Regions from separate parts of the Priestia sp. D3YE.R1 genome, predicted to be linked through region 2. Evidence: riboswitches for the same ligand, from Rfam matches in the RefSeq annotation. Region 2 holds a riboswitch; each other region holds the start of a gene.

The links. A riboswitch is a leader RNA that binds a small molecule or an ion and turns the genes downstream of it on or off. The one in region 2 is predicted to bind S-adenosylmethionine.
Region 1: linked by a shared signal. The riboswitch ahead of ACOZIR_RS22865 (methionine ABC transporter ATP-binding protein) and the one ahead of ACOZIR_RS15755 (bifunctional homocysteine S-methyltransferase/methylenetetrahydrofolate reductase) in region 2 are both predicted to bind S-adenosylmethionine.
Region 3: linked by a shared signal. The riboswitch ahead of metK (methionine adenosyltransferase) and the one ahead of ACOZIR_RS15755 (bifunctional homocysteine S-methyltransferase/methylenetetrahydrofolate reductase) in region 2 are both predicted to bind S-adenosylmethionine.
Region 4: linked by a shared signal. The riboswitch ahead of ACOZIR_RS04710 (hypothetical protein) and the one ahead of ACOZIR_RS15755 (bifunctional homocysteine S-methyltransferase/methylenetetrahydrofolate reductase) in region 2 are both predicted to bind S-adenosylmethionine.

What each region holds. Positions count from the first base shown of each region.
Region 1 is NZ_JBLTHW010000004.1:234,683-238,468, reverse strand. Features, by position in the region: gene ACOZIR_RS22875 (MetQ/NlpA family ABC transporter substrate-binding protein) at 1-412, opposite strand, end outside; gene ACOZIR_RS22870 (methionine ABC transporter permease) at 430-1,098, opposite strand; gene ACOZIR_RS22865 (methionine ABC transporter ATP-binding protein) at 1,091-2,116, opposite strand; SAM riboswitch class I at 2,248-2,355, opposite strand; gene ACOZIR_RS22860 (thioredoxin family protein) at 2,536-2,835, opposite strand; gene ACOZIR_RS22855 (toprim domain-containing protein) at 2,850-3,200, opposite strand; gene ACOZIR_RS22850 (YusG family protein) at 3,382-3,627, opposite strand; gene gcvH (glycine cleavage system protein GcvH) at 3,707-3,786, opposite strand, start outside.
Region 2 is NZ_JBLTHW010000002.1:703,397-707,182, forward strand. Features, by position in the region: gene metH (methionine synthase) at 1-601, opposite strand, end outside; gene ACOZIR_RS15755 (bifunctional homocysteine S-methyltransferase/methylenetetrahydrofolate reductase) at 602-2,440, opposite strand; SAM riboswitch class I at 2,548-2,654, opposite strand; gene ACOZIR_RS15760 (amino acid/polyamine transporter II) at 2,999-3,786, shown strand, end outside.
Region 3 is NZ_JBLTHW010000001.1:37,391-41,176, forward strand. Features, by position in the region: gene pckA (phosphoenolpyruvate carboxykinase (ATP)) at 11-1,600, opposite strand; SAM riboswitch class I at 1,976-2,093, shown strand; gene metK (methionine adenosyltransferase) at 2,226-3,428, shown strand; gene ACOZIR_RS00250 (glycosyltransferase family 4 protein) at 3,461-3,786, opposite strand, start outside.
Region 4 is NZ_JBLTHW010000001.1:914,860-918,645, forward strand. Features, by position in the region: gene ACOZIR_RS04695 (hypothetical protein) at 1-411, shown strand, start outside; gene ACOZIR_RS04700 (GNAT family N-acetyltransferase) at 492-938, shown strand; gene ACOZIR_RS04705 (hypothetical protein) at 951-1,247, opposite strand; SAM riboswitch class I at 1,369-1,470, shown strand; gene ACOZIR_RS04710 (hypothetical protein) at 1,534-1,878, shown strand; gene ACOZIR_RS04715 (DUF1540 domain-containing protein) at 1,979-2,137, shown strand; gene alaP (alanine permease AlaP) at 2,454-3,786, shown strand, end outside.

The DNA.
Region 1 (3,786 bases), on a different contig from region 2:
TAATAACTGTACCGTTTTTCGGAAGATCTTTTAAGCTTTTGTATTTTTTAGAGTAGATACCAATTGGTTCAATGTGAATGGCACCGGCACTTACGAAATCATACCCTTTTTCACCCTTGTGATCTTTTAACACTGAATTCATATAAGGAACGTGCTGGAAGTAGTTTGCATCAATTTCATTGTTTGCAAGAGCTGTGTTCGGTAAGATATAATCTTGGAATTTTTTAATTTCTAAGTCAATTCCTTGTTTTTCTAAAATCGGTTTTGCTTGTTCTAAAATTTCAGCATGAGGCGTATTAGATGCACCCACGACAATTTTCTTTTCATCTTCTGATCCATTGTTAGATCCACACGCAGCTAATCCTACTACTAGTGCAGATGTTAATGCTAAAGCCGAAAGCCATTTTTTCATAATAAATAATCCTCCCTTTATCTTTTATCAATTTTTGCAGTAATCGCATCTCCAATAAGTTGGATAATAAATACAATAATCAAAATTAAGATTGTAGCGGCTAGCGTTACGTCATTATGACTGCGCTGGAATCCTTCTAAATATGCAAGGTTTCCAAGACCTCCGGCTCCAATCACACCCGCCATTGCCGTATAGCCGACTAATGCAATCGTTGTTACCGTCAAACCGGAAATTAAAGCTGGCAGCGATTCAGGTAACAGCACTTTAAAAATAATGGTGCTTGTTGTTGCTCCCATTGATTTAGCAGCTTCAATCACACCTTTATCAATTTCGCGCAAACCAATTTCTACAAGACGCGCATAAAATGGTGCTGCTCCAACAATTAAAGCAGGTAACGCTGCATTAGCACCTAGAATACTTCCTACCAATGCTTTGGTAAATGGAATCAGTAAAACAATTAAAATAATGAATGGAATGGAACGAAAGATATTTACAACCGCTGACACAATGGCATATAAAGGTTTGTTTTGCCAAAGCTGTCCTTTGGACGTTAAAAATAAAAGCAAGCCCAATAAAATACCTAGAACAAATGTGGCTACAACTGAAATAGCCGTCATATATAGTGTTTCATTTGTCGCTTGAATAAAATCGTCTAAAATAACGTTTGGAAATAGTTTCTCAAGCATTTATCATTACCTCCACTTCTACCTGCTGCTCATGAATGTATGCAATGACTTTTTTAACTTCTGTTAATTCTCCGTCTAAATGAACGAACAACGTTCCGTATGAACCTGTTTGCGTATGAGAAATCTTTCCTTGTAAAATATTAATCGTTACATCAAACTGTTTTAAAATCGTTGTAATGAGCGGTTGCTCTGCTTTTCCGCCAACAAACGTCAGCTGAATAATTTGCCCGCTTGGATACAGCTCTTTCACTTGTTCAATCGTTTCAAACGTTTCCTCTGGTTCAGAAATCTGTTGAACAAATCGTTTTGTAATCGGCTGCTTAGGTTTTCTGAATACTTCTAGCACTTGTCCTTCTTCTACTACTGCCCCATTTTCCATAACAGCTACTCGATGACAAATTTTACGAATGACGTGCATTTCATGAGTAATTAATACAATGGTTAACCCTAGCTTCTCATTAATATCTACTAACAGATCTAAAATAGAATCTGTCGTTTGAGGATCAAGCGCTGATGTGGCTTCATCACAAAGCAATACTTTTGGATTATTCGCTAGCGCTCGAGCAATACCAACACGCTGCTTTTGTCCACCGCTAAGCTGAGATGGATAAGCATTTTCACGACCTTCAAGTCCAACTAGCTTAATGAGTTCGTCTACTCGTTTCATTCTTTTTTCTTTTGAAATCCCTGCTATTTCTAACGGAAAAGCAATATTTTCTCTCACCGTACGCGACCATAAAATATTAAAGTGTTGAAATACCATACTAATTTCTTGTCTAGCTTTTCTGAGTTTTCCGCCTTTAATTTTTCCAATATCATTACCTGCTACTTCGACCGTTCCTGTCGTTGGTGTTTCTAATCCGTTTAGCAAGCGAATCAAAGAACTTTTCCCCGCTCCGCTATAACCAATAATTCCGTAAATTTCACCTTGGTTAACGGTTAGATTCACATTATCAACAGCTGTTACTTGACCGCTTTTAGCCTGATAAATTTTTGTAACGTCTGTTAATGTAATCATATTTCTTCACCTTCTTTAATAAAAACTTAATTATGTTAGGTTGCCCTATAGGATGAAAAAGCCGTAAAACAATTTTCCCCATTAAAAAAGCCTCTCTGCGCATGACAGAAAGGCTCGATATTTAATCCTTTCTCTCATCTTTCAAAGCGCATAGCTTTGCAGGAATTGGCACCATTTCAGTTAGTCTGACGGTTGCCGGGTTTCACAGGGCTCAGTCCCTCCACCTCTCTTGATAAGAGTTCGCAACAATTATTTTGTTTTTGGGAAATATTCATTCATTTATGAACATTCATGAGTGTGATTTTAGCATGTGTCAGATAGGCTGTCAACAGATTTTGCTCTTGGGATAATATCCCAAGAACTCAACAACCCCAACGGTTCGCTCTCTTTCCATTTTTTCATTTTAAACAAACGTTTGATTATCGAAGCTCCTCGAGTATGTGCTCGATGGAATGAAAAGCGTAGAGTTTTTTTACCATTTCACCATTTTTCACTTCGATCAAACAAGGTACGCTTTCAATTGAAAATAATTCTGCCTTTGAAGGCATATAATTTAAATTGCTCATTCCGATGGTTACATCCGGCAGCATCGCTTCTGCCACGGTTAACATTTTTTTTGCCAGCTGACATGTTCCGCAAAAAGGCGTATGGAAAAAGATAAACGCTCTTTCTCCTTCTTTCAACTGATCATCAAGCTGTTTTTCGCTCCATTCTTGCATGTTGCTCATTCCTTTTATGTTAAAAATTCTGCATTAACATCGATATTGGCACTCAGTAATACTGTTGCTATGTGATGTCTAGGGGCGGCAGCAACTTCTCGGTACATTTTATCAATATATAGATGCTCTGCTTCCGGAAGCTCTCGTTTAAATTGTTTTCTTAGCTTATTCCCTGAATCATCAGAGTCAACGAGTATGTATACCTCTTTATTAAACGTACAGTCAATAATTTCATCCAGCTTTGATAAACTAATCGTACCGTTTGTACAAATAATCTCAATTGGTTCTCGAATGATATCTTGAATACGTTTTTTATCTGATTTTCCTTCGACAATAATTACTTTTTCAATTCCAATTAGCCCCATTTTCATCACCCATAATCGTCAGTTGTATAGTAACATCATTTCTTTATGCTATACAATATTCGTTAATGTATCACAGTTCACCTGTTTTTTAAAAGAAATTTGCAAGAAAGAACTGTTTTTAAAGGCAGCTCAGGCCATATTGTTTCCATAAAACAAGAAAAACAGCGGCAGTTGCCACTGTTTAGCACCATCCTGCTTCTTCGTCGCAGTCTGTATATTTTTGCGTTTCACCTTTTTTTTGTACGTCCGTATATTGGTAGAACTTATTATTTTCTTGCGAATATCCTTCTTCAAAGCGGTATTCATTGCCGCTTGTTCCGTAACTAACTTCACCAATTGGCTGCTTATCAACATATAATTTCATACCGCCGTCATGAAATTTAGCTGTAACGCGATCTGTAACGTCCATTTTTTGTTTTTCAAACATAAAAAGACACTCCTTTAGTTTGTTTACTAATAGAGTGTCCAGTCAAAAATTTTTCATAAAGACAATTTATGGAGGAATATTATCCTTCGTTTGTCATTTCTTCGTATTGCTCTGCTGTCATTAGCTTGTCTACTTGAGAAGAATCAGATGGTTTGATTG
Region 2 (3,786 bases):
TTGTTCCCATAGGCTCAATTGTTCCTGAAATCATAATCGGAACTTCTATTTTTAGTTTTTCAAACGCCGCTGTAATACCTAAAAATGCGGCTTTTACGTTCAGCATGTCTTGGCAGGTTTCGACTAGAAGTAAGTCAACGCCGCCGTCTAACAAACCCCGAACTTGCTCTTCGTACGATTCTACTAGCTCAGGGAATGTAATACCTCCGGTAACAGAGAGAGTTTTAGTGGTAGGACCGATAGCTCCAGCTACGAACCTAGGCCATTCGGGAGTTGAATATTTATCGCGGGCTGCACAAGCAAGCTTCACAGCTTCGATATTCAATTCATACGCCAAGTGGCCTAAATCGTATTCATCAAGTACGGTAGATGTTGAGCCAAACGTATTGGTTTCAATGATGTCAGCACCTGCTGCAAAGTACTCTTCATGAATGCGCTGAATCACATGAGGCGCTGTACGGGTCAAATATTCGTTACAGCCTTCATATTCTTCGCCGCCAAAATCTTCAGCGGTTAAATCAGCATCTTGAATCATCGTTCCCATTGCTCCATCGATGACGAGTATTCGCTTCTTTAGTTGTTGTTCGATAAGTGAGCTCATTTATATCTTCCTTTCTGATGTAACGAGTTGCTTGTCATGAATATAGCGTGTTAGAATTTCGGTCATTTCATAGCGCATAAACGGCGTAATTAAGTAAATACCGTCAAATAACTCATATGCTGTATCAATTAAGTTTTTTGCAATCGCAAGGCCTTCGACTTCGCCGCGAATCCGGTCATTTCCCGTTGCGTCCATGCGTTCTAGAATATCTTCTGATAATTTAATTCCAGGTACTTCATGGTGAATAAATCGAGCATTTCTTGCGCTTGTTAACGGCATGATCCCGATGTATACCGGTGTTGTTAAATGTTTGGTTGCTTCATATACCTCTTCAATTTGCTTAGTTGAATAGAGAGGTTGAGTAATGAAATAGTGAGCCCCGCAGTCGATTTTCTTTTCCAAACGCTGAACGGCTCGGTCTAAGTGACGCACGTTTGGGTTAAAGGCAGCTGCAATGGAAAAATTGGTTTTTTGACCAAGCGGTTTGCCGGAATAAGATAGTCCTTCATTAAACTGAGCAATTAAACTAATCAAGTCAAATGAAGATAAATCGTAGACCGAAGTGGCGCCAGGGAAATCGCCAACTTTTGACGGATCACCGGTAATTGCAAGCACTTGATTCATTCCTAACGTATGAAGTCCCATTAAATGAGACTGAAGTCCAATTAAATTTCGGTCGCGACAGGTAATATGAATAAGCGGTCGTGCTTTTGTTTCTTGCTGCATCAGTGTTGCCATTGCTAAGTTGCTGATGCGAGGTGAGGCTAGAGAATTATCAGCTAATGTAATAGCATCTACTCCGACTTTATCAAGTGCTTTTGCGCCTTCTAAAAATTTCGTCGGACCAAGCTGTTTAGGAGGATCTAGCTCAACGATAACCGAGCGGCGTTTCTTCACAATTTCGTGCATATGAGGTTTATCCTGCTGCTCACGCTCTTGAACCGTAACGGCTGGTCTCATTTTAACGACTTTGCTTGTAATCGGAGGCAGGTCTTTTAAAGCAGACGACATTGCGCGTACGTGAGCTGGTGTTGTACCGCAGCATCCTCCAATTAAGCGAACCCCTTGTTCGCGGAATAAACGCGCGCTTTCTACAAAGTAGTCTTCATTCGTTTCATATTCCAGCTTTCCTTCCACATACGCCGGAAGGCTGGCGTTAGGGTAAGCAGATAAGAAAGCACGATCGGGAAGCGGTACTTCTTCAAGAGACTGAATCATATGATAAGGACCTAAACGGCAGTTAAGTCCGACAACATCTGCTCCTAACTCTTCTAATTCTTTTAATGCATCTGCTAAAGGACGGCCATCTTGCAGTACGCCGATATCATGCAGGGAAACGTGGGTAATAATAGGCTTATCCGTTTCTTTTCTCGCCAGGGTAAGAACGGTCTTTAATTCTTCAAAATCATAGTATGTTTCAAATAAAAGGCCATCCACGCCTTCATTTAAAAGCCAAAACATTTGTTCACGAATGCTTCGCTTAACCTCTTCTAAACTAATAGCGTTTTTTTGGAAAGAACGAATTCCGCCGAGTGTACCAACTACGTAAGCCTGATCTTTTGCAGCTTGTTTCGCTAATTTTACACCAGCAACATTGATATCTTTGACTGAATCTTCTAATCCATAACGGGCAAGTTTTTGATAATTAGCAGCGTACGTATTTGTTTGAATAACGTTTGCACCAGCTTCTACATAGGCTCTGTGAATACGAGAAACCTCTTCTGGTTTGGTGATGTTTAGTTCTTCAAAGCAGCTGTCAATACCGTGTGAGTAAAGGAGGGTACCAGTGGCACCATCCCCAATTAAAATTTTAGACTTTAAATCTTCAAGTAACCCCATGTCAAAACCTCCTTAAATTGTTCCGCTTCTATTTCACGAGTGATTCGTTTTATGCAATATGCCGATAAAATAGAAAAAGTCTTCTTAAGAAGAAGACTTTTTTCGCCTTCTTATCTTCCAAGCAATAAATTGCTTGCTGGATTTAGCACCATGTCTCTAACGACTGGTTGCTGAGGTTTCAAAGGGCCAGTCCCTCCACCTCTCATGATAAGAATCAATTGTATATAATTGAAACATATTTTTTTAAATAGAAAGAATACTTATTTAATAATTTATCTGATTTTTAGAAATTATACAACAGTAAATTGTGAATTTCCAGCAAATATTGAGGAAAATTTAAAAGCTAAAGGGAAAATATCCGTATATTTTGTTTGAAAATGACTGTTATGTTAGGGGTTAAGGAGTTTTTTGTGAGAAATACAAAAAGAAAATGAAAAATAAAAAATAAACGAAAAGGCACCAGCGCTGGGAGATGCGTCGATTTATACGTAAAAAGGCTCGTCTTTTTTTTATCGCTTCTACATATAGTGAACTATGAAGGGTAGAAGGGTGATGGGCATGAAAAGGTGGAAACTCACGCTGCAGGTTGCTGCTACGTATGTAGGCACCGTTGTAGGAGCCGGTTTTGCAACAGGCAAGGAAATCGTTCAATTTTTTACACAGTACGGGGAACTTGGAATGGTTGGAATTTTGGTCAGCGGCTTGTTTTTTATTTGGCTAGGTTCGAAAATGATGCTGCTTTCGCACGCAATTGGGGCTTCTTCTTATCAGCAGCTTAATACATATTTATTTGGTGATGTGCTTGGAAAAGTTGTAAACGGTGTAATGATTGTCATTTTATTTGGAGTAACTTCAGTCATGCTAGCGAGTACGGGGGCAATAGGAAAAGAACAGTTCGGGCTGTGGCCTCCTGTTGGGATGATTTTTACAATTGTTTTAACTTATATATTTATCGCAAGGGGAATTAACGGTATTTTAATGGTTAATTCTCTTGTTGTCCCGATGATGCTTTCATTTGCTTTTATCATTTTTGTGCCAAATATCAGCTATTTCTCACTGATTCAAACGAAGCCGGATTTAACGCTCGTCACACAGTGGAAGTGGGCGGTTAGTCCCTTTTTATACATTTCCCTAAATCTAGCTTTGGCTCAGGCCGTTTTGGTTCCATTAGGAAGTTCCGTGAAAGATAGGAGCGTGATTAAAAAAGGGGCCGTAATAGGAGGATGCGTACTTACGTTTATGCTTGTTTCTACTCATCTTGCCCTTTCCAATTTGCCTTATTCATTTCAACTTGATATTCCGATGAGTGCCGTTGTTAAAAATATCTCAGCGTGGGTGAATGTTTT
Region 3 (3,786 bases), on a different contig from region 2:
CGGTTTTTTATTAGACTCTAGGTCCGCCCAATGTTGAAATGTCAGCTGCTACATCATTAAAACGCTTGAAGTTCGCTTTAAATTTAGCGGCAAGTTCAGTTGCTTTTTGGTTATAAGCTGTTGCATCGTTCCATGCTTTAGAAGGCTGAAGCACTTCATCAGGAACTCCCGGAACATGAGTTGGAATTGATAAACCAAAAATAGCATCTGTTACTGTTTCGGTATTAGCTAGTTCTCCTTCAAGAGCTGCTTGAACCATAGCTCGAGTGTAACTTAACTTCATTCGTTCACCCACGCCGTATTCACCGCCGGTCCATCCAGTGTTTACAAGGTAGACATTCACGTTATGTTCATCGATTTTCTTTCCTAGCATTTCTGCATAAGTTGTTGGAGCAAGAGGTAAGAAAGGCTCACCAAAGCATGTAGAGAAAGTGGCCTGTGGCGATGTTACGCCGCGTTCTGTTCCAGCTAACTTACTAGTGTATCCGCTCAGAAAATGGTACATCGCTTGTTCTTTTGTAAGCTTGCTGATTGGAGGCAAGACGCCGAAGGCATCAGCAGTTAAAAAGACAATAGCTGTAGGGTGCCCAGCAACGCTTGGCAATACCGTATTATCAATAGAGTCAATTGAATAAGCGGCACGAGTATTTTCTGTTAAACTATTATCATTGTAATCTGCTACTTTCGTATTTTGATTTAACACTACATTTTCCAGTACGGCGCCGAAGCGAATTGCATTAAAAATTTGCGGTTCTTTTTCTTCGGAAAGCTGAATGCACTTCGCGTAGCAGCCTCCTTCAATATTAAATACACCAGAGCTTGACCAACCGTGCTCGTCATCTCCGATTAAACGACGGTTTGCATCAGCAGAAAGCGTTGTTTTACCCGTTCCAGATAAACCAAAGAATAATGCAACGTCACCTTCTTCTCCTACGTTAGCAGAACAGTGCATGGATAGAATATTGTTTTGGGGAAGCAAGAAGTTCATCACTGAGAAAATAGATTTTTTCATTTCACCAGCGTATTCAGTTCCTCCAATTAGCACAATCCGTCGCTCTAATGAAAGAATAATGAAGGTTTCAGAATTCGTCCCGTCTGTTTCAGGATCAGCTTTGAACGTTGGAGCTGCTACAATTGTAAACGGCTTCACATCATCATTTGTTTTTTGTTCAGCTGAAGGGCGAATGAATAACTGCTGAGCGAATAGGTTGTGCCATGCAAATTCATTAACTACTTGAATTGGTAACTGATACTTTTTATCAGCTCCAGCATATCCATTAAAAACAAAAAGTTCATCCTGCTTCTTTAAGTGGGTTAAGACTTTTTTGTATAGCGCATCGAATCGCTGAGCAGAAATTGGCTGATTGACCGGTCCCCATTCAACCGTTTTTGAAGATACAGCATCGCTTACAATAAATTTATCCAAAGGAGAGCGACCTGTATATTTTCCGGTTTCGACTGACACAGCACCTGTAGAAGTCAGCGTTCCTTCGCGTCGAGCTAGAATTTTTTCAACAAGTTGTGGAACAGATAATTGGTGTTTTGTTGTTTTTAATTGAAGCAAACCATTTAATTCGATAGACATATCAACAGTACTCATGTGCACTACCTTCCTTTTTTAGCTATTATTTATTCATTAATGTTTGAAATTTATAATTAGTATAACACATTTATTTAATTATTCTATACTATTTAACTAAAAATGTTTGTGTATTATAAAAAAATGTACGTTATACCTATTTTAGACACATGTATATGTGCTAGAAGCGAAAAAAGTGAAGGTATTTTAAATGAAAGCCTTTTTAAAAATCTGTCTTGTTAACCAAACTTCGTTTTCATTCTTAATAAGGTATACTATTTTTAAATTTGAGTATGTTACATTAAAACAGCTTCAAACATAAAGAGATGATTTCCATTTGAATGTTGTTGACAGTGAAGCGCTTTTTCATGTATTATATGTCCTTGAACGGATACTCTCTTATCCCGAGCTGGTGGAGGGACAGGCCCTGTGAAACCCAGCAACCATCGTCATTTTTTTGTGTAGACGATAAGGTGCTAACCTGATGCAAGGGCACAACCTTGATCGATAAGAGTGAAAGGCTTATGTAGAATTTGATACCTTTCCTCGATACAAGGAAAGGTTTTTTTATATTTTTTAACGTGTAATGAAAATAAGGGAATGAGTACCGTATCACAATGTATCGTATTTATAAGGAGGAAAACTGATGTCAACACAACGTCGTCTGTTCACGTCAGAATCTGTTACAGAGGGACATCCCGATAAAATTTGTGACCAAATTTCTGACTCAATTCTTGATGCTATCCTAGCAAAGGATCCAAATGCTCGTGTTGCTTGTGAAACAAGCGTAACAACTGGTTTAGTTTTAGTAAGCGGTGAAATTACAACTTCTACTTACGTGGATATTCCTAAAACAGTTCGTGAAACAATTAAAGGAATTGGCTATACTCGTGCAAAATACGGATTTGATGCTGAAACTTGTGCAGTATTAACATCTATCGACGAGCAGTCAGCTGATATCGCTGCTGGTGTAGACCAAGCGTTAGAAGCACGTGAAGGTCAAATGTCCGATGAAGAAATCGAAGCAATCGGAGCTGGAGACCAAGGGTTAATGTTTGGTTATGCATGTAACGAAACAAAAGAATTAATGCCTCTTCCAATTTCATTAGCTCATAAACTTGCTCGCCGTCTAACAGAAGTACGTAAAGAAGAAATTCTTCCTTACCTTCGCCCAGATGGTAAAACACAAGTAACAGTTGAATATGATGAAAACAACAAACCTGTTCGCATCGATACAATTGTTATTTCAACTCAGCATCACCCAGAAGTAACGTTAGAGCAAATTCAACGTAACTTAAAAGAATATGTTATTAATCCAGTTGTTCCAAATGAGTTAATTGATGAAAATACAAAGTATTTCATTAACCCAACAGGACGTTTCGTAATCGGCGGCCCTCAAGGAGATGCTGGTTTAACTGGTCGTAAAATTATCGTTGATACTTACGGCGGATATGCTCGTCACGGCGGCGGTGCATTCTCTGGTAAGGACGCAACAAAAGTAGACCGTTCAGCAGCTTATGCAGCTCGTTATGTTGCGAAAAACATTGTAGCAGCTGATCTTGCTGATAAATGTGAAGTACAACTAGCATATGCAATTGGTGTTGCACAGCCAGTATCTATTTCAATTGATACATTCGGTACAGGAAAAGTTTCTGAAGAAGTACTAGTAGATGTAGTACGCAAAAACTTTGACCTACGTCCAGCAGGCATCATTAAAATGCTTGATTTACGTCGCCCAATTTATAAGCAAACAGCAGCTTACGGTCACTTTGGCCGTACAGATGTGGAGCTTCCTTGGGAGTTCACAGACAAAGCTGAAGCATTAAAAACTCAAGCTTTAGCTAAATAATAAAAAAATCTCCGTGAAAACGGAGATTTTTTTTATGCCCATTGAATGCCTTCAGCAGATTTTTCTACGACATCTTCATATTCTGAAAGCAAATGCTGAAAAATGGCGTCCCATGATTGAGTAAGAGCATAGTGTCTCGCTGCATGGCCAAAGTGAAGCCGCTGGTGCAAATCATCGAGTAAACCTGTAATAGCCGAACTGAATTCTTCTAAGGAGTGAGGTTTGCAAAGGTAGCCGTTTCGCCCGTGCTGAACCATCTGTTTAACTCCTCCTGCATTTGCTGCCACTACAGGAGTTCCAGAAGCAAGAGACTCCAGTACGACATTTCCGAAGGTTTCTGTTTCTGAAGGAAAAACAA
Region 4 (3,786 bases), on a different contig from region 2:
TTTTGTTTTGTTTGGCTTGCTTTTGCAACTATTCATGTTAGCGCTCTTTCGATGGAAAAGCTTCCAATGAAGAAATCATCTGAACAATGGTCGGTTGAACTGGCAAAAGCAAGTATGACGGGAGATAATCAGCTAAAGTGGAAAAATAACGTCTATCATACATATGGGTTAACCGTTGAAAACATTGGAAAAGACGTAGAACGCGTGCAGGTTCAAGCTTTTCGTCACGAAGGAAAAAATAAGACGAAATACAGCTTGTTTTCTCCTATTGAAAGATCTAACTTAAGCAAAAGCGGTCAGCGTTTTCGCTATGCGAATTTTGCTGTTCCTGGAAAAGCGGCAGGCTTAGACATCATGATTAACTGGACGGATGAACAAGGCAATCATCAAGAACATTTTGAATTTAAATAAAAGTCTTCGCTTAGGCGAAGACTTTTTTTGCAGGAATTTATCTCTGCATGTGGAAAACGAACACGAAAGGAGAGATCGTGATGATTGTAAAAGCTACTGAAGAAGAAATACAGGAAATTCGGACAAAATCTGCTGATGCGCTGTTTGAAGGAACAACGCATCAGTTTCAACCGTCAACTGAACGCGTAAATGAACTAATTGATAATGCTCTTAAAAAAGGATGTTATTATTTAGTATCTAGACAAGAAAATAAACTCGCAGGCTGGGTTCTTGCGGGACCATCTGCCGACTTCTTTTCAAAAGAAGAAATTGGCTTTATCTACGAGTTATATGTTGTATCAGAATACCGCGGGCGGGGTCTAGCCAAGCCGTTAATGCAAAAAGCGATTGATGAATTGTCTATCAAAGGATACCCTGAAATCAGGCTCAGCGTTCATGCTGGGAATTTTGTACAGCATGTGTATCGCGAACTTGGATTTGTAGATAAACAAATATCAATGAGCCTGCAGGTGGTAAAACGTTCGTAACGTTGGTGAATGTCAGCGAGTCCATAAAACATAAGATGTTATACATGCGATGAGGTTTGGTAATGAAAGTAAAAGTAAATAAGTAGCCCAAACGGCGCCTTTATCTAGTACTTCAACAGCTCCTCCACCTGTATGATCTGAGGCGGGAGGATCTTCAAGCGCGTTCATAATCAAAGCCGCTGCTGCTAAAATAATTCCTCCAATGCTTCCGGTTGTTTTGACAATTGCAATATGGAAAGTAGATGAAAAGGCAATGCTGAGAAGCAACAGCAAGCTTCCCAAAAAAGCAGATAACATATATCGTTTCATGTGCTCACCATCCTTTATGACAGCATACCATATTTTACTTCTTTTTTCTTTTTATTGAAAAGCTATTGACGTAACCTACAAAACATATTAGAATAGTCAGAAATAATTTAAAAACGAAATATTCTTATCTAGAGAGGTGGAGGGACTGGCCCTTTGAAGCCTCAGCAACCACAATTATTGAATGGTGCTAATTCCAGCATAGCCTAGCTTTGACAGATAAGAAGAGGAATCTTTTTCTATGGTGAAATCCTCTTCTTAGGAAGAAACATTTCGTATAGAAAAGGTGATGACATTGAACAATAGACAAACGGCGTTAAGCATTGATGATTATTTAGATCTATACTTGTTAGCAAAAGAAATAAAAGACGAAACGTGGCAACAGGAAATTTTAGCTGCGCTAAAAACGAAGCAAAATCGCTCATTTGAAGACAAACAATCCGCACTCGTTCAAGAAATATGGGAAGATTTTAAACAGTTAAATGAAGATATTTCTTTTACGTATCGCTTAATTCAAGAAGAGCCAACTAATGAACGATTTCAGGCTAAATTAAGGCACCTGCGAGAACGACGGATTACGCTGAGTCGCGAGTTATATCTAGCTAAAAAACAGTATGTTGAACATATGCAATAAAAAGATCCGCTTGATAAACAAGCGGTTTTTTTGCATGTAAATGTTAGAAGCATTATATTTCGGGTAAAAAAGAGATAAGACAAGAAAAGGAGGGATGACAGTGGCTCAAGGTGTATTATGTGAAGTAAATGAGTGCGTGTATTGGAAAACTGGAAACAAATGCAGTGCAGAGTCCATTTACGTTGTGAGTCCTGAAAGTAGTCACCATGTTTCTGAAACGGAAGAACCTGGCTGTAAAACTTTTGAACCCGCGAGATAAATGCTAGTTTTTATAAAAAGCATAAAATGAACGATGCGCTGACGGAGTTGAGTCGGCGTTTTTCTATTTTTTTAAAATGCTATTACTTAGGTGCAATAATAAATACATAGTAAAAAACCAGTGTCTACATCTAATTGTGTATTTAAACAAAATGATACGATAATTTTTTTATTTTTCGACAAAAGAAAAGTGAGAGAAAGGTGATAGAATACAAATATATAGCCTAGCTGACTTTTAGCACAGACTTATATGAAAGCGCTAACAAAAAAGGCTGTATTCATCTCGTTTTGACAGATTGGAAAAAGGGGAGACGTTTATGCAGGGGAAAACTCAGGGGAAAGAATTGAAACGCGGGTTAGAAGAAAGACATGTGACGCTGATGTCCTTAGGAGCAGCCATAGGGGTAGGGCTGTTTCTTGGATCTGCATCTGCTATTAAATTAGCAGGACCGGGAATATTGTTGGCGTATGGATTTAGCGGAATGATTATGTTTTTTATTATGAGAGCACTTGGAGAAATGGCGATTCAAAAACCTGTTGCAGGTTCATTCAGTAAGTACGCGCGCGACTATTTAGGGCCGCTTGCTGGTTATTTAACAGGTTGGAATTACTGGTTTTTATGGGTTGTAACATGTATGGCTGAAATTACAGCCGTTGGTATTTATATGGGGTATTGGTATCCAGATGTACCAAACTGGATTTGGGCGTTATCGGCGCTTGTCATTATGACAACAGTTAACTTCTTAGCTGTTAAGGCATATGGCGAACTGGAATTTTGGTTTGCACTTATTAAAATTTTAGCGATTGTATTAATGATTGCCGTTGGATTATTAATGATTGTGTTCGGAATCGGCAACGGCGGCGTTGCGACTGGTATTAAAAACTTGTGGGACAACGGCGGACTGTTCCCGCACGGATTCAAAGGCATTTTGCTGTCGCTGCAAATGGTCATGTTTGCGTATTTAGGAATTGAAATGATCGGTGTTACCGCGGGAGAAGTGAAAAATCCGGAAAAATCTCTAGCAAGAGCGATTGATTCTGTCTTTTGGCGTATTCTTATTTTCTACGTGGGTGCATTATTTGTCATTATGTCGATTTATCCTTGGCAAGAAATCGGTTCACAGGGAAGCCCGTTTGTATTAACATTTGAAAAAATCGGGATTCCAGCGGCGGCTGGTATTATTAACTTTGTCGTGCTAACAGCAGCTCTTTCTTCTTGTAACAGCGGTATTTTTAGTACAGGCCGTATGCTGTTTAACTTAGCAGAGCACGGAGAAGCGCCAAAAGGATACAGCCAGCTGACAAAAGGCGGCGTACCGGGAAAAGCTGTTTTAGCATCAGCGGGTGCTTTATTAGTGGGAGTAGCGTTAAACTACATTGTGCCTGCCAAAGTATTTACGTGGGTAACAAGCATTGCAACATTCGGTGCGATTTGGACATGGGGAATTATTTTGCTTTCTCAAATTAAGTATCGCAAAACGTTAAAAAAAGGTGAAGAGGAAAAGTTAAAATACAAAATGCCTTTGTTTCCGCTAACGTCTTATGTATCACTTGCGTTTCTAGCGCTTGTTGTTGTTCTTATGGCGTACAACCCAGACACAAGAATTGCAGTTGTCATCGGACCATTATGGTTTATCGGTCTTATTATTG